Regions from separate parts of the Streptomyces sp. NRRL B-3229 genome, predicted to be linked through region 2. Evidence: riboswitches for the same ligand, from Rfam matches in the RefSeq annotation. Region 2 holds a riboswitch; each other region holds the start of a gene.
The links. Region 2 has a riboswitch for cyclic di-AMP ahead of IF54_RS0111080 (C40 family peptidase). Riboswitches for the same ligand answer to the same signal wherever they lie in the genome.

Region 1 (6,932 bases), on a different contig from region 2:
GCTGTACTGCCTGATCCCCATCGCTTGGGTGGTCGTCGCGGCCACCAAGGACCGGTCGGAGCTCTTCTCCACCTTCACCTTCGCCCCCGGCACCGGCTTCCTCCAGAACCTGAGCGACCTGACCGCCTACCGGGACGGCATCTTCTGGCGGTGGATGGCCAACTCGGCCTTCTACGCCGGTCTCGGCGCCCTGCTCTCGGCCGCGGTCTCCGCCGCCGGCGGCTACGCGCTGGGCCGGTTCGTCTTCCGGGGCCGCGAGGCCGTTTTCAAGATGATCCTGGCCGGCGTCCTGGTGCCGTCCATCGTGCTCGCCGTACCGCAGTACCTGCTGCTGTCGAAGCTGGGCATGGCCGACTCGTACCTGGCGATGCTGCTGCCGTCGATCCTCTCGCCCTACGGCGTCTACCTGGTTCGCATCTACGCGGCCGCGTCGGTGCCCGCCGAGCTGATGGAGGCGGCCCGCATGGACGGCGCGAGCGAGTGGCGGATCTTCTCGCGGATCGCCGTACCGATGATGATGCCGGGCCTGATCACGGTGTTCCTCTTCCAGTTCGTCGGCATCTGGAACAACTTCCTGCTGCCGTACGTGATGCTCGCCGACGACGAGAAGTTCCCGATCACCCTCGGCCTCTACACGCTGCTCGCCCAGGGCGCCTCGCAGCCGGCCCTCTACACCCTGGTCATCACCGGCTGTCTGCTCGCGGTCCTGCCGCTGATCGGGCTCTTCCTGGTGATCCAGCGGTTCTGGTCCCTGGACCTGCTGAGCGGCTCGGTCAAGGCCTGAACACCCCTTCTCCCGCTGACGGACCCCACCTGACGAGGACCATGACCACGAGTGCGAACGGGCGCCGCAGGCCCCCCACCATCCACGACGTCGCCCGGGAGGCGGGCGTGTCGCGGGGCACCGTCTCCCGCTTCCTGAACGGCGGCCACTACGTCTCGCCCGCCGCCGGGCGGGCCGTGGAGTCCGCCATCAGGAAGACCGGGTACGTGGTCAACCGGCATGCCCGCAGCCTCAGTACGGGCCGCTCCGACTCGGTGGCGTTCCTGCTCACGGAACCGCAGGAGAAGTTCTTCGAGGACCCCAACTTCAACGTCCTGCTGCGGGGGTGCACCGAGCGACTCGCCCAGCACGACATCCCGCTGCTGCTCATGCTCGCCGAGAGCGACGACGACCGGCGGCGCCTGACCCGGTACATCACCTCCGGCCACGTCGACGGGGTGCTGCTGCTGTCCAACCACAGCGGTGACCCGGTCGCGGCCGAACTCCACGACGCCGGGATTCCGCTGGTGGTGTGCGGCAAGCCGATCGGGCGGGGGACCAAGGTGAGTTACGTGGCCGCCGCCGACCGGGAGGGCGCCCAGGAGATGGTCCGGCATCTCCTCGCGGGGGGCCGTCGGCGCGTCGGCATGGTCACCGGGCCGCTGGACATGCCGGGCGGCCCGGACCGGCTCGCCGGCTACCGGGACGTGCTCGCCGAGGCGGGCCTGCCCTACGACCCGGCGCTCGTGGTGGAGGGCGACTTCCGGCGCAGCGGCGGTGAGCGCGCGGCCCGGCGCCTGCTGTCCCAGGCCCCCGACATGGACGCCGTGTTCGTCGCCTCCGACCTCATGGCCCTGGGTGTGGTCAACGTCCTTCAGCAGTCGGGTCGTTCGGTCCCCGACGACATCGCTGTCGGCGGCTTCGACGACTCACCGGCGGCCACCGCCATCGCCCCCGCCCTCACCACCATGCGCCAGCCCTTCGACCGCATCAGCACCGAGATGGTCCGCATGCTCCTGGCCCAGATCGCCGGCGAGGACCCGGCGGGCGTCATCCTCCCGACGGAACTGGTGGTGCGCGACTCGGCGTAGCGCGGCGGCACGGAAACCGAGCGGCCGCCTGACACCCTCACGGCCACCACCGGGCAGACAGACGGGCGCGAGCGCCATCTTTCAGGAGGCGTCGGACGCCATCGCAGTCGGCGGCTTCGCCAAGTCGCCCGCGGGCATCGCAGGGCGACGTACGCCCTCGCGGTCGGAGGCCTTGGCGACTCGCTCCCGGTCACCGCCCCCGCCCCGCCCGCGGGCAGCGCCTCGCGGGACGCCGCCCCGATATGAACTTCCCCCCGCCCCGCAGGCGCCGTAGCGGCAGAGACGGGCCGGCAACGGGGGGGAGGCGTACGGGACATTGACGTGCATCCGCGGTCGGCGGCGGAACGGTGGACGGGGGCGCGCGTCCCGCCTCGCCGTGTTCCCGGAACCGGAACTGCCGTCAACAGATGTGAAAGCAGCAGCCGTCCGGTTCGCGTCGAGTCGGAGGGGCCAACCATCCGTATTCTCTGATCATGGCCGCCTCCCCCGCATATTCACTCATCGCCACCGACCTGGACGGCACGCTGCTCCGCGCCGACGACACCCTCTCCGACCGGTCGTTGGCCGTGCTCGCCAGGGTCGCGGAGGGCGGGGCCCAGCACCTCGTCGTGACGGGACGGCCGGCCCCCAGAGTGCGGCCCCTCCTCGACGACCTCGGCAGCACGGGGCTCGCGGTGTGCGGTCAGGGCGCGCAGGTGTACGACGCCGGCGCGGACCGTCTGCTCTGGTCGGTCACCCTCGACCGGGAGCTGGCCGAGACCGCGCTCGGGAAGATCGAGGCGGAGGTGGGGCAGGTGTACGCCGCGGTGGACCAGGACGGCGTCGACGGGCTCACGCTCATCGAGCCGGGCTATCTGATGCCCCACCCGACCCTGCCCGCCGTGCGGGTCGGCCGGCGCGACGACCTGTGGTGCGAGCCGATCAGCAAGGTCCTGCTGCGCCACCCGTACCTGTCCGACGACGAGTTGGCGGTCACGGCCCGCTCGGTGGTCGGTTCGCTGGCCACCGTCACCATGTCGGGGCCCGGTACCGTCGAACTCCAGCCATGCGGCATCACCAAGGCGACCGGGCTCGCGCTGGCCGCCGAACACCTGGGCCTGGGACCCGAGGTGACGATCGCCTTCGGGGACATGCCGAACGACATCCCCATGTTCGACTGGGCGGCCCACGGCGTCGCCATGGCCAACGCCCACCCCGAGCTCAAGGCCGTGGCCGACGAGGTGACCCTGTCGAACGAGGACGACGGCATCGCCGTCGTCCTCGAAAGACTGTTCAGCCAGGCGTAGTTCCCAGCGGGCGTAATTCCCAGCAGGCGCCGTTCCTAGTACGCGCCGAACACGTTGTCGATGGACCCGTACCGCGCCGCCGCGTAGTTGCAGGCCGCGGTGATGTTCGCCACCGGGTCGTACGGGTCCCACGAGGTGTTGGCCACGTGGTACGCGTTGAAAGTCGGGTCGATCACCTGGAGCAGGCCCTTGGACGGGGTGCCGGCGGCCGCGTTGGAGTCCCAGAGGTTGATGGCGTAGGGGTTGCCGGAGGACTCGCGGATGACGTTGCGGTAGATGCCGTCGTAGGAGCCGGGGATCCCGTGCTCGGCCATGACGGCGAGCGAGGCGCGGATCCAGCCGTCGAGGTTGTTGGCGTACCCGAGGGTGGTCGCGGTCTGCACGGTCGGGGTGGCCGCGGACGCGGTGGTCGCGCCGACGAGCGGGAGCGCGAGGACGGCGACCCCGGTTCCGGCGATCGCGAGCTTGCGGACGAGACGGTTGGTGCGGGAAGCGCGGTGCTGAGCGGCAGCGGGCATGGCGAAGTTCCTCTCCGTCGCCTGCGAGGTGAGCTGTCGGGTTCGGGCGGGGAGCTGCCCGGCCATGCCCGCAAAAGGCATGACTTCACTCCGAGCCGTACCGGTATGTCCGAAGACGCCCGGTCCGGCGACTTACCTGGGTCCCCCGCTCCTGCCGTGGTTTCTCGGTGGGTGTACGGGCGGTGGCAGGATTCGGCGTCCGCCCGACAGGCCGGGAACGTATGCGAGAGCACATGTCCGGAACAAGTGGCGAATTCACATGCAATGCCTATTGACCTTGGTCGGTGGCATTTGGGGCACTTGATCCTTTGCGGTCGCAAGCCTCAACTTGTGCGCCGGGAAAGGCGGATTGAGAGGTTCCGGATATCTGCCGGTCCGTCAGCCGGAGTGAGTCAAGTCACGCCCATGCGCAAGACGCCCAAAACGGGCAAGAGGCCCAACTGGGTTTCAACCGGCCGTTCGTGGGATGCGCTTCTCCCATGTCCGGTGGAAGACCACCTCGCCGCCCTCGGTGCAGATGACCTCGTTCGAGGTGTGGAAGTCGCCGCCGTCGCAGCTGATCTCCGAACGGGTGCGCACGGTGGTGTCCCAGGCGAGGTCCGGCCGGTGCAGCCGGATCGACCAGTCCGAGCGGGTGCGCGCCGACAGGGGGTCCTGCTCGACGATCGTGTACGTCTCCCGCACGTCCTCGGTGCACTCCAGCCCGTCGGGGTACACGCGCGTGCCGCCGTACCGGGGATCGATCTCCAGACGCCACTCGCCCTTGGCCACGTCCCGCACCACCAGGCGCTCGGGAGGGGGCTCGTCCAGGGTCACGGGACTCCACCCGTCGGCGGCCACGCCACGGTCCACCCCGAGCTGCGCGGCCTGCTCCGGCTTTTCGACCACGCCGTCCGAGGACGCGCCGTCCGAGGACGCGAGGTTCGCGGACGCGATGTCCGAGACCGCGATGTCCGAGACCGCGATGTCCGAGAACGCGAGGTCCGAGGGTGCGGGAGTCGAGGGCGCGGGATCCGGGAACGCGGGATCCGAGAACGCGAGGTCCGCCTCACGCCCCCGTACCGGCAGTTCGAGGACAGGGCGCCGTGGGCCGTCGCCGGGGGGTGGGAGTCGCTGACGTGGGCGCGCAGCACGGGCTCGCCCATCACGCCGGTGTCGATCCCCCTGAGGTGCTGGTCCCACCAGCGCAGGGTCTCCCGGAGAACGCCGGTCGCCGGGCCCGGTGGACCGTGGTCCGGGTACGGGTGGGGCCAGGAGCCGATGATCCCGCGGACCCGGTCGGCGGGCAGGTGCTCGACCAGCCGGAGGACGGTGTCGCGGTACGGGTCGTGCCATCCGCCCACCGCCAGGACGGCCGCGTCGATCGCGCCGTAGTCCTCCCGGACGCTGCCCCGGCGCCAGTACTCGTCGCGGGTCTGGTGGGCGAGCCAGGTGTTCAGGGGCGGCTCCACGGCCTCCAGGCGCCCGATCCACATGTCCCGCCAGGCGTCGCCGACGTGGAGCGGGTCCGGCGGCCGGCACGTGAGCGCGAGCGTGGCCGCCGCCCACGCGTGCGTGTCCACCGCGAGGACGGAACCGCCCAGGTAGTGCACGTCGCCGTCGTAGCGGTCGTCGGTGCCGCAGACCGTGACGACCGCCTTGAGCGGCCCCGGTGCGAGGGCCGCGATCCGCAGGGCGCCGTAGCCGCCCCCGGAGCTGCCGATCATGCCGACCCGCCCGTCGCACCAGGGCTGCGCGGCCAGCCAGTCGATCACCGCGACCCCGTCGGCGAGCTCGGCCGCCCCGTACGGCTCGCCCGGCACGCCCTCGCTGTCGCCGTGCCCGCGCGCGTCCACCCCCACGGAGGCGTAGCCGTGGGCCGCGTACCAAGGGTGGCGCCGGCCGTCGCGGGCCGCGGTCCGGTGGGTGAGGCGGTCCGGCGGGTATTCCAGGATCGCGGGTACCGGTTCGGGAGTGAGCGGCCGCCACACGCGCGCGTACAGCAGCGTCCCGTCCGGCATCGGGACACGGACGTCCTCGTGGACCGTCTCGTGTGTCAACGCACCGGGCACACGGTGCGGCGCAGCTGGGACACAGTCGGTTACTTCCCTACAAGTCGATGGATATCCGATCATTTCAGGTGATCAAAAACATACCGGTCGTGATCCGATACCGCCTGGCATGGACGGGGCGGGCGCTATCGGTGATCCAAAGGTGACCGGATACGCTGACTTGAGTGATGGCAGCGCCTTATCGACATTCCGTTTGACCGCCAGAAGACACCAGCAGACAGGAGACCCCTCGTGACCGTCGTCGGGCCGTTCGGGCTGAGCGTGCGGGACCAGGCTCTGGAAGCCGATGTCCAGGCCGGAATGACGGCTGTCGAGGAGGGACTGCTCGAAGCCACCAAGAGCGAGGTCCCCTTCATCACGGAGGCCGCCCAGCACCTGGTGCGCGCGGGCGGAAAGCGGTTCCGTCCGCTCCTCGTGATGCTCGCCGCCCAGTTCGGCGACCCGTACGCACCCGGCGTGGTGCCGTCCGCCGTGGTGGTGGAGCTGACGCACCTCGCCACGCTGTACCACGACGACGTGATGGACGAGGCCGCGGTGCGCCGCGGCGTCGACAGCGCCAACACCCGCTGGGGCAACTCGGTGGCCGTGCTGACCGGCGACTTCCTGTTCGCCCGGGCCTCGCACATCCTGGCCGACCTCGGTCCTGAGGCGGTCCGGGTGCAGGCCGAGGCGTTCGAACGCCTGGTCACCGGCCAGATCCTGGAGACCGCGGGGCCCATGGACGGCCGAGACCCGGTCGAGCACTACCTCGACGTGCTCGGCGGCAAGACCGGCTCGCTGGTCGCGGTCTCGTGCCGCTTCGGCGCGATGATGTCCGGTGCCGACGAGAGGGTCGTCGACGTCCTGACCCAGTACGGCGAGCGCCTCGGCGTCGCCTTCCAGCTCGCCGACGACGTCCTGGACATCGCCTCCGACTCCCACGAGTCCGGCAAGACCCCGGGCACCGACCTGCGCGAGGGCATCCCCACCATGCCGGTGCTGCGGCTGCGCGAGCGGGCCGCCCGCCTCGGGCTCGCCGAGGACATCGCCCTGTGCGAGCTCCTGGACTCCGATCTCACCGACGACGCCCGGCACGCCGAGGCGCTGGCCGCGCTGCGCGCCCACCCCGCCCTCGAACAGGCCCGCCGGGACACCGTGCAGTACGCCCAGGACGCGCGCGCGGCCCTGGCCCCGCTGCGGGAGTGCGACGCGAAGGCGGCCCTGATGGAGCTGTGCGACGCGGT
Region 2 (6,932 bases):
GGACGCCGCCGACGACCTTGTAGGGCAGGCCGACGCGGATGAAGACCTCTTCGAAGACACGGGACTGTGCGTTGGTGCGGTAGAAGACCGCGACATCGCCGGCCTTCGCGTCGCCCGCGTCGGTGAGACGGTCTATCTCGTCGGCGACGAACTGCGCCTCGTCGTGCTCGGTGTCGGCGACATAGCCGGTGATGCGCGCGCCCGCGCCGGCGTTGGTCCACAGGTTCTTGGGGCGGCGGGACTCGTTGCGCTCGATGACGGCGTTGGCGGCGGTGAGGATCGTCTGGGTGGAGCGGTAGTTCTGCTCCAGGAGGATCGTCGTCGCGTCCGGGTAGTCCTCCTCGAACTGGAGGATGTTGCGGATGGTCGCACCGCGGAAGGCGTAGATCGACTGGTCGGCGTCACCGACGACACAGAGCTCGGCGGGCGGCAGGTCGTGCTCGCCCGGTGGTACGTCGACGGGGTGCTCGGAGGTGCCGACCAGCTCCCTGACCAGCGCGTACTGGGCGTGGTTGGTGTCCTGGTACTCGTCGACGAGGACATGCCGGAAGCGGCGGCGGTAGTGCTCGGCGACGTCCGGGAAGGCGCGCAGCAGGTTGACCGTCGTCATGATCAGGTCGTCGAAGTCGAGGGCGTTGGCCTCGCGCAGCCGCGACTGGTACATGGCGTAGGCCTGGGCGAGGGTCTTCTCGAAGCCGTCGGCGGCCTGGGCGGCGAAGTCCTCCTCGTCGATCAGCTCGTTCTTCAGGTTGCTGATCTTGGCGCTGAAGGACTTCGGCGGGAACTTCTTGGGGTCGAGGTCCAGATCGCGGCAGACCAGGGCCATCAGACGCTTGGAGTCGGCGGCGTCGTAGATCGAGAAGGAGGAGGTGAACCCGAGCTTCTTCGACTCCCTGCGCAGGATCCGCACGCAGGCGCTGTGGAAGGTCATGACCCACATCGCGTTGGCCCGCGGGCCGACGAGCTGCTCGACGCGCTCCTTCATCTCGCCGGCGGCCTTGTTGGTGAAGGTGATCGCGAGGATCTGGCCCGGGTGGACCTGGCGCTCGCCGAGGAGGTGGGCGATGCGGTGTGTAAGCACCCGGGTCTTGCCGGAGCCGGCGCCGGCCACGATGAGCAGCGGGGTGCCGGAGTGCACGACGGCGGCGCGCTGGTTCTCGTTCAGCCCGTCCAGGAGCGCGGCCGGGTCCAGCACGGGGCGGGGGGCGCCGTCGCGGTAGTAGGCGTCCCGGTCCGGGGGCACGTCGAACTTCCCGCCGAACAGATCGTCCGGAACGGGTTCCGGCACGTGGTCGTCCTCGGGCGGCGGCGGGGGTTCCTCCGCGTGCCCGCGAGGGGCCTGGAGGTCCGCCAGGAAGCTGTCGTCAAAGAGGCTGCTCATCGCTCTCCGAGTCTAGGGTGCCCCACTGACAGCCCGCCGCCGCCCTGAGAACATCGCCGGAATCGGGGACGCCCGGCGCCCGGGCGCAGGTCCGCGGCACCTGCCCCGGCCCGTCCGCCCGACGCCGGTCCAGGACCCTCCGGAACCACCCCGTCACGCTCCGCGGCCCACCGGACGGGCACAGCGACCGCGCCGAACCGCCCTTCCTCCGCCTCGCGAGCACGCCCCACCAGAGCACTCGAGCCGCGACAGACCACTCGGCGCCGACCGTCAGGCACGCCCGCCTGATCGAAGGTCACGGGCACGCACCCCTGACTGAAGATCACGGGTCAGAGACGCGCCCCTGCCCGAAGGTCACGAAAATGTATCGGGCATATCGAACATCAACCTTCACAGGGGCCGCACCAGTTGGCTACCGTTCCCGGTAGGCCGTACGACCCCCTCCGGCGAACGTCGCCGGGCCGCGCGGCCTCCGCCGAGTCCGACAGCGCCGCCGCGCGCCCGGAGCCGGGGACCCACCGAACCCCGGGGTGAATCGGCCGACTCCCGCCCACGGGAGCGCCGTAGGGCAACCCTTCCCGCCCGAACCCGACAGCTAACCCGGTAGGCGGAGCACGGAAGGAGTCGCCTCCCTTGGCGTCGCACCGCAAGTCGCGTCCCGCTGGTACGCGCGTAGCAGGCATACGGACCCCGGCCCTCGCGACGGCCGCCCTCACCTCCGTGGCCCTGCTGTCCCAGTCGGCGAACGCCGCGCCGGCCGATGACCGAGCCAGTCTCGAAGAGGTCGAGAAGAAGGTCGACGACCTCTACCGCCAGGCCGAGTCGGCGACCGACACCTACAACGCGGCCAAGGAGAGGACGACCAAGCAGCGCAAGCGGGTCGACACCCTCCTCGACGACGTCGCGCGGCGCACCGAGAAACTCAACCAGGCGCGGGAGGAGCTCGGTTCCTTCGCCGCCGAGCAGTACCGCACCGGGGCCGCCGCGCCCGGCACCGCGACCTTCCTGCTCGCCGACACCCCGCAGGACTACTTCGACCAGACGCAGCTGATGGGCCGCCTCACGAGCCGTCAGAAGGGCGCGGTGGACGACTACGTCTCCGAGCAGTCGGCGACGATGAAGAAGCGTCAGGAGGCCTCCCAGAGCCTCCAGTCGCTCACCGAGACGCAGAGCGACCTGAAGACCGCGAAGGCGACCGTCCAGAAGAAGCTCGCCGACGCGCGCGAGCTGCTGTCGGAGCTGACGGCCCAGGAGAAGGCTCGCCTCGCGGCGATCGAGAAGCTGAAGCAGGAGGCCGCGGCCCGCAAGGCGGCGGAGCTGGCCCGGCAGCAGGCGGCCGCGGAGAAGGCCGCGCAGGGGGCGGGTCAGGAGGCGGGCCGGCAGGAGAGCACGCCGGGCACCGGCACCTCGACGGCGACCGACCCCTCGTACGCCACCAGGGCCGCCAAGGCCCTCGCCTTCGCCCGGGCGCAGATCGGCAAACCCTATGTGTGGGGCGCCACCGGCCCCGGGTCCTACGACTGCTCGGGCCTCACCCAGGCCGCCTGGAAGGCCGCCGGCGTCACCCTCCCCCGCGTCACCTACGACCAGGTCAACGCCGGCACCACGGTCTCCCTGGCCGACGCCCAGCCCGGCGACCTGGTCTTCTTCTACGACGACATCAGCCACGTCGGCCTCTACATCGGCAACGGCATGATGATCCACGCCCCCAAGCCGGGCGCGTACGTCCGCGAGGAGTCGATCTACTACGACGGCGAGTCGGCGATCCACAGCGTGGTGCGACCGGCATGAGGTCCCGTGACTCGGGCGGCGCACCTGCGCCCGCGCGATTTCCCCCACGCGCGCGTGCGCGCCCCGCTCACGGGCCGCGCGGAGCTTCCTAGCATCGGTCCATGGCCGGTACCTCCCCGCACTCCCCCTTGCGCGTCTGGTGGACGCAGCGCCCGCCCGCCGCCGGGGCCGCCGTGCTGGCGACCGGCATCCTGTCGGTCGGGCTGCATCTGACGGGCTACGAGACGCTGTCCCGGATCGCCCTGGTGATCGGCTGCGCGGCCTGGCTGGGACTGGCCGCCGAGTTCGCCGTACGACTGCTGCGGGAGCGCGCCCGATGGGCCGCCGAGGCCGGGACGCCGGGCGCCCTGACCGCGGTGGCGGCGACCACCGTCCTCGGCACCCGCTTCTCCGCGCTCGGCCGGCAGTCCCTGGCCGAGGCGCTGCTCGCGCTGGCCGCGCTGCTGTGGCCGGTGCTGATCGTGTTCGTCGTGCGCCACTGGACACGGCGGATGCCCGGCGGAGTGTTCCTGAGCTGCGTGGCGACCGAGGGTCTCGCGGTCCTCGGCGCCACCCTCGCGACGGCCGAGTCTGCGGCCTGGCTCGCGCACACCGCGCTCGTGCTGTTCTGGCTCGGTCTGGTCCTCTACGGCGTCGCGCTCTTCCGCTTCGACCCGCGCCAGGTGCTCGAGGGCCACGGGGACCACTGGATCGCGGGCGGCGCGCTCGGCATCTCGGCCCTGGTCGGCGCGCAGCTGATCGCCGCGGACAGCGCGCCCCTGTACCTGTGGAACGACGACGACCTGGGCGTACTGCGCGCGGTGACCGTCACGCTGCTGGTGCTGGACCTGGCCTGGTACGCCGTGCTGCTGGTGGCCGAGTGCATGCGGCCGCGGCCGCGCTACGACGTGCGGCGCTGGGCCACCGTCTTCCCCATGGGCATGTCCGCCGCGGCGACCCTGTCCGTCGCCGCCGCCGTGGACGTCTCCTGGCTGAAGGTGCCGGGTGAGGTGCTGCTGTGGATCGCGGTGGCGGCCTGGCTGGCCGTCGCCGTGGGAGCGGTCGCCGAGGCGCGTGCCGCTCTCAGGTCCACAGAACCGCGATGAAGACGTTGGCCGTGGTCAGCGCGCCGACCAGGCCGAACAGCCCCTTGTCGACCTTCTCGTCGTCGCGCTTCACGTAGACGAGTCCGAGGATCACGATCAACAGGGCCAGCTTCACGCCGATCTTGATGTTGTTGACGTGCTGGTCGTCGGCCTGGTTGAGGCCGACCAGGATCACGCCGGTGACCAGCATGGTCGCGGCGCCGTGCAGCATCGCGGGGACGAACCGGGCGGCGCCCTGGCCCATCGCCTTCATCTGGGTGAGGAAACCGCCGAGCAGCGAGGCGATGCCGATGATGTGCAGGCCGACGAAGAGATGGATGAGTACGTCCATGGGGCCGGAGCCTATTGCGGCCCCCTAGGTGCGGCCGCACCGCCCCCGTCGGAAGATGCTGCATATATGCGGTCCGTAGCACTCCAAACCTCCTGAGCGGCAGAAAATCCCGACTTCGGTCAGCGCACCACGCGAAGTCGACGGCGGCACCCTGGCAACGCGGTCACCTTCGGTCACCAGTCGATTACCTGACGGCACTTCCGCACAACGCGTTACCTCCCGGACACAGGCAGGTTTAGCGTCCTCCACCAGGTGACCGGCTCCCCACCGCCGCCCGGGCCAGGGGCGGCAGTCGGCCACCACCGCCGAGAAGGTCCGGCGGCGGTCCGCTCCCCCTGTGTGGGCCGTCGCCGGACGCGCACACCGCCCCGGGCGGTCGTACGGCCGCTCCCTCCTGGCGTCCGTACGTCCCTGGGTCCCGGGGCGGCGGTCGGACGAAAGGACGTGCAGTCCACGTGGCAGCGCACCGCAAGCCCCGTCAACGCTCGGCCGGCGGCCATACGGTCCGTACGGCGGCGACGATCGCCCTCGCCGGGGCGGCGACCGCGGCGGGCTTCGACGGGACCGGGCACGCCGAGCCGCAGCTCACGCCCGCGCAGGTCAAGGCCAAGGTGGACCAGCTCTACCAGGAGGCGGAGACCGCCACCGAGAAGTACAACGGCGCGAAGGAGAAGGCGGAGGCCGCTGAAACCCGGCTCAACGCCCTGCGCGACCAGGCGGCCCGCAGGACAGCACAGCTCAACGATGCCCGGGACGGGCTGGGCGCGATCGCCGCCGCGCAGTACCGGGGCGGCGGACTCGACCCCGCGATGCAGCTCGCCCTCTCCGACAACCCCGACCACTACCTGGACGGCGCCGAGTTCGTCGAACGGGCCGGCAGCAGACAGGCGGCCTCGGTGGCGAACGTCCGCCGGCAGCTGCGGGAGATCGAGCAACTGCGCGGTGCCGCACACATCGAGCTGGATGCCCTGAAGTCCCGTCAGGCCGAGCTGAGGCGCCACAAGAAGACGATCACCGGGAAGCTGGAGGCGGCCCGCCGCCTGCTCACTCGGCTGCCGGCCGGGGAACGCGCGGGGGTGGGTGAGGGCGGGGCTCGCGCCTCACGTGACGCGACGGGCGCACGCCAGGGCCTGACGACACCTGCCGCGGCCACCGCGCAGGCCCCCAACTCCCGTGCCGCGGCAGCCGTCTCCTACGCCTACTCCAAGCTCGGCAGCCCCTATGTCTGGGGCGCCACCGGCCCGGACGCCTTCGACTGCTCGGGCCTCGTCCAGGCCGCGTACCGCTCCGCCGGCATCTCCCTGCCTCGCACGACCTACGCCCAGATCGACGCCGGCCGGCGCGTCTCCCGCTCCGAACTCCTCCCCGGCGACCTGGTGTTCTTCTACTCCGGCATCAGCCATGTCGGCCTCTACATCGGCAACGGCATGATGATCCACGCCCCGAACCCGTCGGCACCGGTACGGGAAGCGCCGATCGACGAGATGCCCTTCGCGGGAGCCACCCGGGTGGTGTGAGCGGGCCCCCGACGAGTGAGGCCCGGGCGAGCGCGCCCCGGACAGGCGCGGGGTCAGACCAGTCGCCGTGCGGTCGCCCATCGCGTCAGCTCATGACGGTTGGACAGCTGCAACTTCCTCAGCACCGCCGAGACATGGGACTCGACCGTCTTCACCGAGATGAACAGCTGCTTGGCGATCTCCTTGTAGGCGTAGCCCCGCGCGATGAGCCGCAGCACCTCGCGCTCGCGCTGGGTGAGACGGTCGAGGTCCTCGTCGACCGGCGGGGCGTCGGTGGAGGCGAAGGCGTCCAGGACGAAGCCCGCGAGCCGCGGGGAGAACACCGCGTCGCCCTCCTGGACGCGGAAGACGGAGTCCACGAGGTCCGTGCCCGTGATCGTCTTCGTCACATAGCCGCGCGCACCACCCCGGATCACCCCGATCACGTCCTCGGCAGCGTCCGAGACGGACAGGGCGAGGAAGCGGACGGGCTGCTCGGGGTCGGCCATCAACGGGGCGCAGCGGCGCAGCACTTCGACCCCGCCGCCGCCCGGGAGATGGACGTCGAGGAGGACGACCTCGGGGCGGGTCGCGGTGATGACGGTGACGGCCTGCTCGACGTCCGCGGCCTCCCCGACGACCTCGACACCGGTCTCCTCGGTCCGGCCGATCTCGGCCTGGACGCCGGTACGGAACATGCGGTGGTCGTCGACGAGGACCACGCGCACGTGCCGCTCGCCCGCGCCCCCCGCGGGCTCCACGGGTTCGGTGTTCGCCTCGGTGGGGTCACTCATGACGTCTTCTCCGCCCTCTCCATCTCCAGCTCGACCTCCGTGCCACCGCCCGGC
Region 3 (6,932 bases), on a different contig from region 2:
CAGCGCGACGTCGTCAAGAACGAGCGCAGGCAGCGCTACGACAACGTCCCCTACGGCACCGCGTTCGAGAAGCTCACCGCGCTCGCCTACCCCGAGGGCCACCCCTACCACCACACCCCGATCGGTTCGATGGCCGACCTGGACGCGGCCACCCTGGAGGACGCGCGCGCGTTCTTCCGTACGTACTACGCGCCCAACAACGCCGTCCTGTCGGTCGTCGGCGACATCGACCCGGAGCAGACGCTCGCCTGGATCGAGAAGTACTTCGGCTCCATCCCCTCGCACGACGGCAAGCCCGCGCCCCGCGACGGCTCGCTTCCCGAGATCATCGGCGAGCAGCTGCGCGAGGTCGTCGAGGAAGAGGTCCCCGCGCGCGCGTTGATGGCCGCCTACCGGCTGCCCCACGACGGCACCCGCGAGGCGGACGCGGCCGATCTCGCCCTGACCGTCCTCGGCGGCGGCGAGTCGTCCCGCCTCTACAACCGGCTCGTACGGCGCGACCGTACGGCCGTCGCGGCCGGCTTCGGCCTGCTGCGCCTCGCCGGAGCGCCCTCTTTGGGCTGGCTGGACGTGAAGACCTCCGGGGACGTCGAGGTGCCGGTCATCGAGGCCGCCATCGACGAGGAGCTCGCGCGGTTCGCCGCGGAGGGGCCCACCGCCGAGGAGATGGAGCGCGCCCAGGCCCAGTTGGAGCGCGAGTGGCTGGACCGGCTCGGCACCGTCGCGGGCCGCGCCGACGAACTGTGCCGCTACGCCGTCCTGTTCGGCGACCCGCAGCTCGCCCTGACGGCCGTGCAGCGCGTCCTGGACGTGAGCGCCGAGGAGGTCCAGGCCGTCGCCAAGGCCAAGCTGCGTCCCGACAACCGGGCGGTGCTGGTCTACGAGCCCACCGCCCCCGCCGAGATCGCCGAAAGTGCCGAGGACGCCTCCGAGGACCCGCAGGCCGCGGCGACCGTAGAAGCCACCGACGAGAACGAGGAGGCGGCCAAGTGACCGAGCTCGCCGCGATGGAATTCCACCCGCAGCCGCAGGCGGGCGAGCCCAAGGTCTGGGCCTTCCCCGCCCCCGAGCGCGGAACGCTGGACAACGGCCTCACGCTGCTGCGCTGCCACCGCCCCGGCCAGCAGGTCGTCGCCGTCGAGGTGCTCCTGGACGCGCCCCTGGACGCCGAGCCGGCCGGCCTGGACGGCGTCGCCACGATCATGGCGCGCGCCTTCTCCGAGGGCACCGACAAGCACTCCGCCGAGGACTTCGCCGCCGAGCTGGAACGCTGCGGCGCCACCCTCGACGCGCACGCCGACCACCCCGGCGTCCGTCTCAGCCTCGAGGTGCCCGCCTCACGCCTCGCCAAGGCGCTCGGTCTGCTGGCCGACGCCCTCAGGGCGCCCGCGTTCGCGGACAGCGAGGTCGAGCGGCTCGTCACCAACCGCCTGGACGAGATCCCGCACGAGCTGGCCAACCCGTCCCGCCGCGCCGCCAAGGAGCTCTCCCGGGAGCTGTTCCCGGCGGACTCGCGCATGTCCCGTCCGCGCCAGGGCACCGCGGAGACCGTCGAGAACATCGACTCCGCCGCCGTACGCGCCTTCTACGAGAAGCACGTACGCCCCGCCACCGCGACCGCCGTGGTCGTCGGCGACCTCACCGGCATCGACCTGGACGCGCTGCTCGCCGACACCCTCGGCTCCTGGACCGGCTCCGCGGCCCAGCCGCGCCCCGTGCCGCCGGTGACCGCCGACGACACCGGCCGGGTCGTCATCGTGGACCGCCCCGGAGCCGTCCAGACGCAGCTCCTGATCGGCCGAACCGGCTCCGACCGGCACGCACGCGTGTGGCCCGCGCAGGTGCTCGGCACGTACTGCCTCGGCGGCACCCTCACCTCCCGACTGGACCGGGTCCTGCGCGAGGAGAAGGGCTACACCTACGGCGTGCGCGCGTTCGGGCAGGTCCTCAGGTCCGCTCCGGACGGCTCGGGGGCCGCGATGCTCGCCATCAGCGGCTCCGTGGACACCCCGAACACCGGTCCCGCCCTGGACGACCTGTGGAAGGTGCTGCGCACGCTCGCCGAGGGCGGTCTCACCGACGCCGAGCGCGACGTCGCCGTGCAGAACCTCGTGGGGGTGGCGCCGCTCAAGTACGAGACGGCGGCGGCCGTCGCGAGCACGCTGGCCGACCAGGTCGAGCAGCACCTGCCGGACGACTACCAGGCGACGCTGTACCAGCAGCTCGCCGCGACCGGCACCGTGGAGGCCACCGCGGCCGTCGTGAACGCCTTCCCGGTGGACCGCCTGGTGACGGTCCTGGTCGGCGACGCGGCCGCCATCAAGGAGCCCGTGGAGGCCCTCGGCATCGGCGAGGTCAAGGTCGTGACGGCCGAGTAGCGGACGGCACGCACGTCGTGGCAGCCGAGCAGAGGTCGGCACGCACGTCGCGACAGCGGAGTGGCGGACGGCATGACAGGGGCCCTGGTGACGGAAGCGTCACCAGGGCCCCTTCGACACCGAGGTCGCTCGGACACCCAACTCACTTAGATGTCCGAATTGGGGGGGAGGTTGCCTGTCTGCCCTGTGGGATGCGCTACAAACACCGTGATCCGTTTGGGCCTTGAAAGCCGTCCCGCTTAGCGTCATCCGGGCTGTTCGTCAGGCACTGCGCCGCGCCCGCGGCACCGGACAGCCATCGCCGAGTCCCCGTACGGCGCGAGCCAGGGGAGCCGGGGACCCACACCAAGTCCCTGGGGTGAATCGGGCGTCCGTGGCATCGCGCGGGGCTCGTAGGAGACCTTCCTGCTCCGAACCCGTCAGCTAACCCGGTAGGCGAGAAGGAAGGAAAGGATCAGCCACCACATGGCGTTCACCTGCGCCACCGGGAAGCACCGTCGTCCCAGCCGCATGAAGCGCACCACCGCCCGCGCCGCGGGCGTCGCCGCCCTCGCCACCACCGGCGTCATCGGCGCCGTCGCCGCCCCGGCGCTCGCCGCCGACAACTCCGTCACCGCCGTGGAGCAGAGCGGTCTCATGCCCGTCGTCAGCACCGGCCAGTCGCTCGCCGCGCAGATCGACGCGCAGGCCGTGGCCCAGGAGCAGGCCGCCGCGCAGAAGAAGGCGGCGGCCGAGGCCAAGCGCAAGGCCGAGGCCAGGGCCAAGGAGATACGCGAGGCCAAGGAGCGCGCCGCCCGCGAGGCCGAGCGCAAGCGCCTCAACGCCTTCGTCGCCCCGATCTCCGGCTCCTACATCTCCACCGGCTACAAGAGCGGTGGCTCCCTCTGGTCGTCCGGCAGCCACACCGGTGTCGACTTCCACGCCGCCAGCGGCACCTCCGTGCACGCGGTCGGCCGCGGCACCGTCGTGGAGGCCGGCTGGGGCGGGTCGTACGGCAACAACATCGTGATCAGGATGGCCGACGGCACGTACACCCAGTACGGCCATCTGTCGTCCATCGGCGTCTCGGTCGGCCAGTCGGTCACCCCGGGGCAGCAGATCGGCCTGTCCGGCGCGACCGGCAACGTCACCGGACCGCACCTGCACTTCGAGGCGCGCACCACCCCCGACTACGGCTCGGACATCGACCCCGTCGCCTACCTGCGTTCGCACGGCGTCAACGTCTGACACCGCTTCCGCGCGAGACCTCCGCGCGATCTCCGCGAAACCCCGGCTCCCCGAGCCGGGGTTTCGTCGTTTCCGGAGCCCCCTTGTCCAAAAAATATCCCCGGATTCCGGTCCGCCGTCGGAAATTCCCGCTGATTGCAATAGAGTCACTGAACACACGTCAATCGGCGACGTTTCGCGGGGATTAAGACGGAGGTCGGACATGCGTATTCCGGCGCACTCGGTATGCACGGCGATCCGGGACGACATCGTCGCCGGTGTCCACGAGCGCGGCAGCCGGCTCACCGAGGAACTGCTCGCCCGCCGCTACGGCGTCTCCCGTGTCCCGGTCCGGGAGGCACTGCGCACCCTGGAGGCCGAGGGCTTCGTGGTGACGCGGCGGCACGCGGGCGCGTGCGTTGCCGAACCGACCGAGCAGGAGGGTGCGGATCTCCTGGAGATGCGCCTGCTCCTCGAACCGCTCGGCGCCGCCCGGGCCGCCCAGCGGCGCACCGAGGCCCACCTCAAGGTGCTGCGCGGCCTGGTCCGACTGGGTCAGGAGCGTGCCAGGCGGGGCAACAGCGAGGATCTGCGCTCCCTGGGGGGCTGGTTCCACGAGACGCTCGCCCAGGCCGCCGGCAGCCCGGCGATGACCTCGGTGCTGACCCAGCTGCGGCACAAGATCGCGTGGATGTACGTCGTGGACGCGCCGGCCGACCCGGTGGAGTCGTGGGCGGAGCACGGCGCGATCGTGGACGCGGTGGCGCGCGGGGACGGCGAACGCGCGCGGGCGATCACGGCGCTGCACACCGAGCGCTCGGGCGGCGCGCACCGGTTGCGGCTCACCTCGGGGGCGGATCGCCCGGACCGTGTGAGGACCTCGCAACATCCTGTAAACGTGACAGGCCTGCGGCATTAACACGGGCGCCGTATACAAAGAGGAGGGAATTCGTGGGGCGGCATTTCTGCTGCCCGTAAAAGGGAAATGCGAAGGGCCCGCCCGATAATCCGGACGAGCCCTTCGACTTGTTTTACCGCGCTGCGCCCCGGAGAACTCAGACGGTCTCGGGAAGCTCCTCGAGTCCCTCGGCGACCAGCTTCGCGAGCCGGTCGAGGGCCGCGTCCGCGCCCTCGGCGTCGGAGGCGAGGACGACCTCCTCGCCGCCCTGGGCGCCGAGGCCGAGGACGGCCAGCATGGAGGCCGCGTTGACGGGGTTGCCGTCGGCCTTGGCGATCGTCACCGGGATACCTGCGGCCGTGGCGGCCCGGACGAAGATGGAAGCGGGTCGGGCGTGGAGGCCCTCGGCCCAGCCGACGTTGACGCGGCGCTCAGCCATGTGATGCTGCCCTTCGGTGTTCAGGGTTGTCTAGACCAGTTTCCCACACGTGAAGCGTCTCCGGAGGGGACCCGATGTCCCTCCCGGGGTGAGCGGTCGGACCGCGGCCTCGGTCCGACGTCCGTCCCGGCGAGTCCTCGTGCGCTCGCTCGTTCTCCACAGACTGCCTCGCGCCGTTGTCGTACGCGAGCCGTACTCTGGGGCCCATGCAGAGCGCGTCGGACCGGCACGAGTACCCCGCCCACTGGGAGGCCGACGTAGTGCTGCGCGACGGCGGCACCGCGCGCATCAGGCCCATCACCGTCGACGACGCCGATCGCCTGGTCAGCTTCTACGAGCAGGTCTCGGACGAGTCGAAGTACTACCGCTTCTTCGCGCCCTACCCACGCCTGTCCGCCAAGGACGTCCACCGCTTCACGCACCACGACTTCGTGGACCGGGTGGGACTCGCCGTCACCATCGGCGGCGAGTTCATCGCCACCGTACGCTACGACCGCATCGGCGAGGACGGCATGCCCGCCTCCGCCCCCGCCGACGAGGCCGAGGTCGCCTTCCTCGTCCAGGACGCCCACCAGGGGCGCGGTGTCGCCTCCGCCCTCCTGGAACACATCGGGGCCGTCGCGCGCGAGCGCGGCATCCGGCGCTTCGCCGCCGAGGTGCTGCCCGCCAACGTCAAGATGATCAAGGTGTTCACCGACGCCGGGTACACCCAGAAGCGCAGCTTCGAGGACGGCGTCGTACGCCTGGAGTTCGACCTGGAGCCCACCGACCGGTCCCTCGCCGTGCAGTACGCGCGCGAGCAGCGCGCCGAGGCGCGGTCCGTGCAGCGGCTGCTCGCCCCCGGCTCCGTCGCCGTCATCGGCGTCGGCCGCGCCCCCGGCGGCGTGGGCCGCAGCGTCCTCGCCAACATCCGGGACTACGGCTTCGCGGGCCGCCTGTACGCCGTGAACAAGGCGTTCCCCGAGGAGCAGAAGGACCTCGACGGGATCCCCGCGCACCGCTCGGTGAGCGACATCGACGGCCCCGTCGACCTCGCGGTCGTCGCCGTACCGGCCGACCACGTCCCCGAGGTGGTCGCCGAGTGCGGGGCGCACGGCGTGCAGGGACTCGTCGTGCTGTCCGCCGGGTACGCCGAGAGCGGCCCCGAAGGACGCGAGCGCCAGCGCGAACTGGTCCGGCACGCACGCGCGTACGGCATGCGGATCATCGGCCCGAACGCCTTCGGCATCATCAACACCCACCCGGACGTCCGGCTCAACGCGTCCCTGGCCCCCGAGACCCCCCGCCCCGGCCGTATCGGCCTGTTCGCCCAGTCGGGCGCCATCGGCATCGCCCTGCTCTCCCGGCTGCACCGCCGCGGCGGCGGGGTCACCGGCGTCACCGGCGTCTCCACCTTCGTCTCCTCCGGCAACCGCGCGGACGTGTCCGGCAACGACGTCCTCCAGTACTGGTACGACGACCCGGACACCGACGTAGTCCTCATGTACCTGGAGTCCATCGGCAACCCCCGCAAGTTCACCCGCCTCGCCCGGCGTACGGCGGCGGCGAAGCCCCTGGTCGTCGTGCAGGGGGCCGGATCCGCCCCGCAGGGCCATGCCGTGCGCGCCACCCGCCTGCCGCACACCACGGTGTCCGCGCTGCTGCGGCAGGCCGGAGTGATCCGCGTGGACACCATCACCGAACTCGTCGACACCGGCCTGCTGCTGGCCCGCCAGCCGCTGCCCACCGGGCCCAAGGTGGCGATCCTCGGCAACTCCGAATCGCTCGGCCTGCTCACCTACGACGCGTGCGTGGCCGAGGGCCTCAAGCCGGCGACCCCGCTGGACCTGACCACCGCGGCCACTCCGGAGGACTTCCATGTCGCCCTCGCGCGCGCGTTGGCCGACGACTCCAGTGACGCGGTGATCGTGACGGCCATCCCGGCGGTCGGCGGGGGATCGGCGGGCGACGCCGCGCTCGCCGAGGCCCTCAGGTCCGCGGCGGAGCAGGTCCCCGGCAAGCCGGTCCTCGT
Region 4 (6,932 bases), on a different contig from region 2:
GGGTGGCCCGGCGGGCCTCGGAGTTGACCAGCAGGCGGGGGTTGTCGGCGCGGATCGTGCCGGCGCCGATGAGGATCGCGTCCACCGAGGCGCGGACCTCGTCGACGCGGTCGAAGTCGGCCGGGCTGGAGAGAAGGAGCCGGTCGGAGCCGGTGTCGTCCAGGTAGCCGTCGAGGGAGACCGCGGCGGAGAGGAGGACGTGGGGGTGGGGCATCGGCGCGGTCCCTCTCGAAAAAGGATGGCGGGGCTTGGTTCAAGTTTGAAGCAAACCTACACTGGTGGCATGACGACCCGCTGGCTCAGCCCCGACGAACAGCGAGCCTGGCGTGCCTACATCGCCGCCTCGCTCCTCCTGGAGGACACCATCGACCGGCAGCTCCAGCAGGAGGCCGGCATGCCCCACCTGTACTACTCCATCCTCGCCAACCTCTCCGAGACCCCGGAGCGGCGGCTGCGGATGACCGATCTCGCCGAGGGGCTGAAGATCACCCGGCCCCGGCTGACGTACGCGGTCGCCCGGCTGGAGAAGGACGGGCTCGTGCGGCGCGAGAGCTGCCAGTGGGACAAGCGCGGCAGTGTCGCGGTGCTGACCGACGAGGGTATGGCAGTGCTGGAGCGGGCCGCGCCGGGCCATGTGGAGACGGTTCGCGCCGCGCTCATCGACCGGCTCACCCCGGAGCAGGTGCGGCAGTTGGAGGAGATCTTCACCAGCGTGACCGAGGGGCTCCTGGGGGAGGAGGGTGCCTCCGGGGAGATGCCGTGGCGGCGCCGGTCGTCCCCGTCGTGCTCGTGAGGGCCGAGCGCTGAGGGCCAAGTGCTGAGCGCCGCTGTCCGCGTGTGATGCGTGCCATAAATCCGTTGCTTCAAATTTAAAGCATGGGGTAGGGTCTCGATCAGTAGATCTGCTTCAAATCTGAAGCAGATATGCCTACGGACCGGAGTACCCGCATGACCGACCTGCCCGCCGCCACCCAGCGCTCCCGCGTCCGCGTCCCGCTGCGCTTCGGTGACGGCTACCGCGTGGACGCCGAACTCGTCACCTTCCACGGCCTGGCCGACGGACAGGAGCACCTCGCCGTCGTCCTCGGGAACCCCGCCCCCGGTGCCGTGCCGCTGGTGCGCCTGCACTCCGAGTGCCTGACCGGGGACGTCTTCGGCTCCGCCCGCTGCGACTGCGGGCCCCAGCTGCGCGAGGCGGTCGAGCGGATAGCCGAGCGCGGCGGTGTGCTGCTCTACCTCCGCCAGGAGGGCCGCGGTATCGGTCTCTACAACAAGCTCGACGCGTACGCCCTTCAGGACCAGGGTCTCGACACCTACGCGGCGAACACCGCGCTGGGCCTGCCCGAGGACGCCCGGGACTACACGGCGGCCGCGCAGATGCTGACCGCCCTCGGGATCGACGAGGTCGATCTGCTCTCCAACAACCCGGACAAGGCGGGCCAGTTGAGGGACCTGGGGATCGCCGTCCACGACCGTGTCCCCACCGGGGTGTTCACCACCGCGCACAACGTCCGCTACCTGCGCGCGAAGGTCCTCCAGACCCAGCACACGCTGCCGCTCGGGGAGTTGACGGAGCTCGGGGTCGGCTGAGCGGGCGAGCGTCTGCCGCTGGAGCCGTGCCGGGTGCGGGGTTCGGTGACGACGACCTCCCGTCACGCGTGTACGCGGACTCCCAGGTCGTCCCGCCGGATCTCCAGCACCTGGCGGTACGGCAACACCCGCCACGCCCCGACCGGTTGGGGCACCCCGCTCGACGCGACGACCACCCGGTCGCCCTCCGCCCGGTACCGCAGCCGGAAGAAGTCGGGCCCGCGCCGCCGGCTCACCTCGGAGTCCGGGTCCTCGTCGGCGTACGCGTACAGCGCCTCCTCCGTCAGCAGCAGGCAGTTCAGGCTCGCGAAGGACGCGCGGGCCCGGATGTCCTCGGCGGCCCGCGCGAGCGCGTCGACCGGGTCCTGGTCCCGCAGCAGCGTCAGCACCCGCAGGAAGAACCGCTCGGAGTCGGTGCTCCCGCCCGCCGCCGCGAGGAGACCGGGGTTGATGAGCTCGTCGAGGGCGCCGTACGGCGAGAAGAAGCCGTTGTGGGCGAAGGCGAGGCCGTCCGCGATGAACGGATGGGTGTCGCCCGGCACGACCGGCAGCCCGGGGCTCGCCATCCGCAGATGCAGTACGGCGGCGTCGGCACGCGTCCCGGCGAGGGCGTGCTCCCACAGCCAGTCCCCGGCGGCCGATGTGATCCCCCTGACCACCCGTGGCCTGCCCCCGCCCGCCCCGGGCCAGGCGGCGATCCCCCACCCGTCACCGTGCTCCCGGCTCAACTCCGTGAAGGGAAGAGCCAGTTCACCGAGGGCGGCGGTGAGCGGAAGAGGTGCGCGGGTGACCACGCCCAGGAGACGGCACATGGGCGTGACAGTACTAAGAGGGCTGGTTCCAGCCATCCAGCGGCGTGAAAGGGCAGGTCACAGGCGCTGGGCGGTAATGCGTGCGGGAGTCGCTCCCGGATGGCGTATGCTGGTTTCACCGACGCGGGGTGGAGCAGCTCGGTAGCTCGCTGGGCTCATAACCCAGAGGTCGCAGGTTCAAATCCTGTCCCCGCTACTCACGGCTCAGGGCCGGAGTCCAGTCATTGGGCTCCGGCCCTGAGTGTTTCCCGGGGCGCGCTCATGACCTGGCCTGAGCGATGCGGTCAACTCGCCCGTTTTTCACCGGTCATGGGCCGTAAGTCCTGCGGGATTTCGTTAATGATCAAGCGGAACGGCTTGGAATCGGACCCCCGGGTCTATTAACGTTCGATAACGCAGCGCGGTCGTCCCAGCCGTCACAAGAGACGGCTCCGTGCTCACGCGCCGAATTCCGCAAGGGAACCGGGGAACCACCACCTTGGGGTGAATCGCTCGTAGTCCGCCGTGGCCACACGGCGGGTATACGCGCGTAGGAGACCTTCCTGCTCCGAACCCGTCAGCTAACCCGGTAGGCGAGAAGGAAGGAAAGGAGCGCGCCCACGTGGCGTCCAACCCGCCTGCCCCCGAGGCCCCGTCCGTACCCCGCAGCACTCTCGTGTACGGCGGCTACCGCGCCGACGACGAGGCCCCCCTCGGCGAGTGGAACCCGACCGCGGACTCCTTCGCCCCCGTGCGAGGCCGGCACCGCGTGGCCAAGCAGCGCGGCGGCGGATTCGCCCGCAGCTCCACCGTTCTCGGCGTCGGTGTCATAGCCGCTGTCAGCGCCGGCGGCATGGCCAGCGCCAACACCGGCAAGCCGCCGGTCTCCATCTCGATGCCCGACCTGCCGAACGTCGGCTCGCTCATCTCGGACGACTCCGACTCCGGCGCCGCCGACACGAGCGCCTTCAGCAGCGTCGGCACCGCCACCGTCGATACCGCCAAGGGCACCTCGGACGCCGGTGAGGCGCTGCGCTCGCGCATCCTCGCCCAGGCCGAGACGCAGCAGGACCAGCTCGACACCAAGGCCGCCCAGGCCGTCGCGGAAGCCGCCCAGAAGGAGGCCGACGCGGCCGCCGCCAAGGCGGAGAAGGAAGCCCAGCAGCAGGCCGCCGCCGCGAAGAAGAAGGCGGAGGAGGCGGCCGCGAAGAAGGCCGAGGTCGCGCGTCTGGCCGAGCTCGCCAAGCAGTACACGCTGCCGACCTCGTCGTACACCATCACGGGGACCTTCGGTCAGGCCGGTTCGCTGTGGTCCTCCGGCTACCACACGGGCCTCGACTTCGCCGCCCCCACGGGCACCCTCATCAAGGCGATCCACAGCGGCACCGTCACGGAGGCCGGCTGGGCCGGTTCCTACGGCTACCGCACGATCCTCACCCTCGACGACGGCACCGAGCTGTGGTTCTGCCACCAGTCCTCGATCAGCGTCAGCGTGGGCCAGAAGGTCGGCACCGGTGACGTCATCGGCCGCGTGGGCGCCACCGGCAACGTGACGGGCGCGCACCTGCACCTGGAGGTCCACCCGGGCGGCGCGGCGACCGGCATCGACCCGATGGCGTGGCTCCAGGGCAAGGGGCTCAACCCCTGAGACTCCCTGAGGCTCTCTGAGGTTCGGAGGGGCTAATTCCGCTTGTTTGCGAGGATTTTGCGGCCGTGGCGGAAGATCCTCGTCGGGCGGGGGCGTTGACGTATCACATGACTTCTCTCCGCAAGCTCGGCTCCTCCGACCTCGAGGTCTTCCCGCTCGCCCTCGGCGGCAACGTCTTCGGCTGGACCGCCGACGAGGCCACGTCCTTCGCCGTCCTCGACGCGTACACCGCCGCGGGCGGCAACTTCGTCGACACGGCCGACTCGTACTCCTCGTGGGTGGACGGTAACTCCGGCGGCGAGTCCGAGACGATCATCGGCAAGTGGCTGGCCGCCCGCGGCAACCGCGACGACGTCGTCATCGCCACGAAGGTCAGCCAGCACCCCGACTTCAAGGGGCTGACCGCCGCCAACATCAAGGCCGCCGCCGACGCCTCCCTGAAGCGCCTCGGCACCGACCGCATCGACCTCTACTACACCCACTTCGACAAGACCGAGGTGCCGGTCGAGGAGATCATCGGCGCGCTGGACGAACTGGTGAAGGCGGGCAAGGTGCGCGCGATCGGCGCGTCCAACATCTCCGCCGCGCGGCTCTCGGAGTCCCTCGCCTTCTCCGACCGCGAGGGCCTGGCGCGCTATGTCGCCCTCCAGCCCCACTACAACCTGGTCTCACGCGACACGTACGAGGGCGAACTCCAGGCCGTCGCGTCCCGGGCGGGCCTCGCCGCCGTGCCGTACTACGCCCTCGCGTCCGGCTTCCTCACGGGCAAGTACCGCCCCGGCACGACGGTGGAGGGGGCGCGGGCGGCGGGAGCCGGCAAGCACCTCGACACCGACCGCGGCCGGAAGGTCCTCGCCGCCCTCGACGACATCGCCGAGTCCCACGCGGCCCCGGTCGCCACGATCGCCCTCGCCTGGCTCGCCGCCCAGCCGACGGTCACGGCCCCCATCGCCTCCGCCCGCACGGTGGAGCAGCTCCCGGCGCTGCTGGGGGTGGCGGACGTGACCCTGACGGAGGAGGAGCTGGGGCGTTTGACGGAGGCGTCGGCGTAAGGGGACGCGTCCGATCGAACCCGTCGGGCAGGGGACGGGCCGGTTCGACCCCGTCGGGCAGGGGGAGGGCCGGTTGGACCCCGTCGGCCTTCGGCGCAGGCCTCGCAGTCTCGCAGCGCTCGCAGCCCTTGCAGTCCTAGGTCCGATACGGGTTGTACGCGGGATACGGCGTCGGCTGGACCGGCTGGGACTGGACCGGCTGTGCCGGCTGATGCTGGACCGGCAGCGCAGGGTGGCCCGGCTGGGGCGGGTAGCCGTACACCCCGTACACGCCATACCCCCCGTACCCCGGCCAGGGCGGCGCGGCCACCGGCGGGGCCGTCACCCGGGCCGCGTGGTCGAGGGCCGGCCGGGCCACCTCCCGGCGCCGCCACAGCTCCTGGAGCAGTTCCCGCTCCCGTACGACGAAGTCCGCGTTCGCCCGGCCGAGCCGCCCCCGCCGCCGTAGGAAAGCGAGCGAGGTCGCGTACGCCTCGTACTGCGCGACCGCCCGCCCCGCGGGCCGCCCGCCGAACTGCCGGCGCGCGTACTCCCGAGCCACCCGCCGTGCCCGCATCGAGCCGAGTGCGTACGGCTCGGCCGGTGTCAGCCAGCCGGTGGCGGCGTAGGCGGGGAGCTCCTCGCGGACGGTCTTCAGCTCCCGCTGCCGTGTCCAGATCACCAGCCAGGTCAGCAGCGCGAACGCCGGCACCATGAACATCGCGTACACCGCGAAGAAGCCGTACTCCCCGAACGTCGACGAGCCGTTCCACGTCGCGTGCATGCCCATCGCGAGCAGCAGTCCGGACAGCGGGAAGAGCACCCGACGGATGTGCTGGCGTTCCGCCGAGAGCGCGGAGATGCCGAAGCCGATGCCGGTGAGGACGGTGAACAGGGGGTGCGCGAACGGTGACATCACCACGCGCACGAAGAAGGTCGCGGCGGTGACGGAGGCGATGCCGCGGTCGCCGGTGAGCTGGTCGGTGCCGAAGGCGGTGCCGAGGTAGAGGATGTTCTCGGTGAACGCGAACCCGGTCGCGGTGATCCCCGCTATCACCACCCCGTCCACGATCCCGGTGAAGTCCCGTCTGCGGAACAGGAACACGAGCAGTACGGCGGCCGCCTTCGCCGACTCCTCGACGATCGGCGCTATCACCGTCGCGCCGAGGGTGTCCGCGCCGGAGGGGTCCGCGGTCGCCGTTGCTATCCACTTCGTGGCGAAGCTGTTGGCGATGATCGCTATCAGCGCGGCCGCGCAGGCGCCCCAGGCGAACGCGAACAGCAGATTGCGCCAAGGGCCCGGCTCGACCCGGTCGAGCCAGCGGAACGCGGCTATGAGCAGCGGTACCGGCAGGACGGCGAGCCCCAGACCGACCAGGAAGCCCTCGCTGCCGGTCTGTTGACGCACCAGCGCGAGGATGACGAGCCCGGACAGCGCGAGAAGCGTGATCAGGGCGCCGTAGCGCACCCACTTCCGCTGCCACCAGTGCGCATGCCGCAGCGGGGCACCACCGGTGGGCTCACCGGAGTACGTCGGATACGGGGGAATGGTGGCCACGGCATCGACCTTAACGAGACGGAGGCACCGCCCGCAGCCGGGCTGGAACCTAGGCGCCGGAGGGGGACTGGTCGGTTCGGTCGCCGTGCTGTACGCGGCGGAACAGCAGGTCGTTCACGACATGTCCCTTCTCCAGTCCCTGGCCCTCGAAACGGGTCAGCGGCCGGAAGTCGGGACGCGGCGCGAATCCGCCGTCGGGCTGGGTGTTCTCGAAGTCGGGGTGCGAGGTGAGCACGTCCAGCATCTGTTCGGCGTACGGCTCCCAGTCGGTCGCGCAGTGCAGCAGCGCGCCGGGCCGAAGCCGGGTCGCGGCA

Region 1: another riboswitch for cyclic di-AMP. It lies ahead of IF54_RS0123915 (transglycosylase SLT domain-containing protein); the one in region 2 lies ahead of IF54_RS0111080 (C40 family peptidase).
Region 3: another riboswitch for cyclic di-AMP. It lies ahead of IF54_RS0102890 (M23 family metallopeptidase); the one in region 2 lies ahead of IF54_RS0111080 (C40 family peptidase).
Region 4: another riboswitch for cyclic di-AMP. It lies ahead of IF54_RS0116410 (M23 family metallopeptidase); the one in region 2 lies ahead of IF54_RS0111080 (C40 family peptidase).

The regions. Positions count from the first base shown of each region.
Region 1 is NZ_JOGP01000015.1:6,067-12,998, reverse strand. Features, by position in the region: gene IF54_RS0123930 (carbohydrate ABC transporter permease) at 1-784, shown strand, start outside; gene IF54_RS0123925 (LacI family DNA-binding transcriptional regulator) at 826-1,854, shown strand; gene IF54_RS0123920 (HAD family hydrolase) at 2,328-3,140, shown strand; gene IF54_RS0123915 (transglycosylase SLT domain-containing protein) at 3,176-3,658, opposite strand; cyclic di-AMP (ydaO/yuaA leader) riboswitch at 3,664-3,838, opposite strand; partial or broken gene IF54_RS44195 (CocE/NonD family hydrolase) at 4,250-5,658, opposite strand; gene IF54_RS0123900 (polyprenyl synthetase family protein) at 5,941-6,932, shown strand, end outside.
Region 2 is NZ_JOGP01000006.1:177,065-183,996, forward strand. Features, by position in the region: gene pcrA (DNA helicase PcrA) at 1-1,381, opposite strand, end outside; cyclic di-AMP (ydaO/yuaA leader) riboswitch at 1,860-2,006, shown strand; gene IF54_RS0111080 (C40 family peptidase) at 2,015-3,172, shown strand; gene IF54_RS0111085 (tellurite resistance/C4-dicarboxylate transporter family protein) at 3,274-4,257, shown strand; gene IF54_RS0111090 (hypothetical protein) at 4,235-4,588, opposite strand; gene IF54_RS0111095 (NlpC/P60 family protein) at 5,044-6,105, shown strand; gene IF54_RS0111100 (LuxR C-terminal-related transcriptional regulator) at 6,159-6,878, opposite strand; gene IF54_RS0111105 (ATP-binding protein) at 6,875-6,932, opposite strand, start outside.
Region 3 is NZ_JOGP01000001.1:657,456-664,387, reverse strand. Features, by position in the region: gene IF54_RS0102900 (M16 family metallopeptidase) at 1-993, shown strand, start outside; gene IF54_RS0102895 (M16 family metallopeptidase) at 990-2,378, shown strand; cyclic di-AMP (ydaO/yuaA leader) riboswitch at 2,668-2,830, shown strand; gene IF54_RS0102890 (M23 family metallopeptidase) at 2,844-3,605, shown strand; gene IF54_RS0102885 (GntR family transcriptional regulator) at 3,808-4,503, shown strand; gene IF54_RS0102880 (HPr family phosphocarrier protein) at 4,640-4,921, opposite strand; gene IF54_RS0102875 (bifunctional GNAT family N-acetyltransferase/acetate--CoA ligase family protein) at 5,128-6,932, shown strand, end outside.
Region 4 is NZ_JOGP01000009.1:6,513-13,444, reverse strand. Features, by position in the region: gene IF54_RS0116435 (dihydrofolate reductase family protein) at 1-214, opposite strand, end outside; gene IF54_RS0116430 (MarR family winged helix-turn-helix transcriptional regulator) at 284-793, shown strand; gene IF54_RS0116425 (GTP cyclohydrolase II) at 949-1,590, shown strand; gene IF54_RS0116420 (class II glutamine amidotransferase) at 1,653-2,402, opposite strand; tRNA gene IF54_RS0116415 (tRNA-Met) at 2,525-2,598, shown strand; cyclic di-AMP (ydaO/yuaA leader) riboswitch at 2,835-2,992, shown strand; gene IF54_RS0116410 (M23 family metallopeptidase) at 3,004-4,029, shown strand; gene IF54_RS0116405 (aldo/keto reductase) at 4,137-5,081, shown strand; gene IF54_RS0116400 (PrsW family intramembrane metalloprotease) at 5,218-6,618, opposite strand; gene trmB (tRNA (guanosine(46)-N7)-methyltransferase TrmB) at 6,668-6,932, opposite strand, start outside.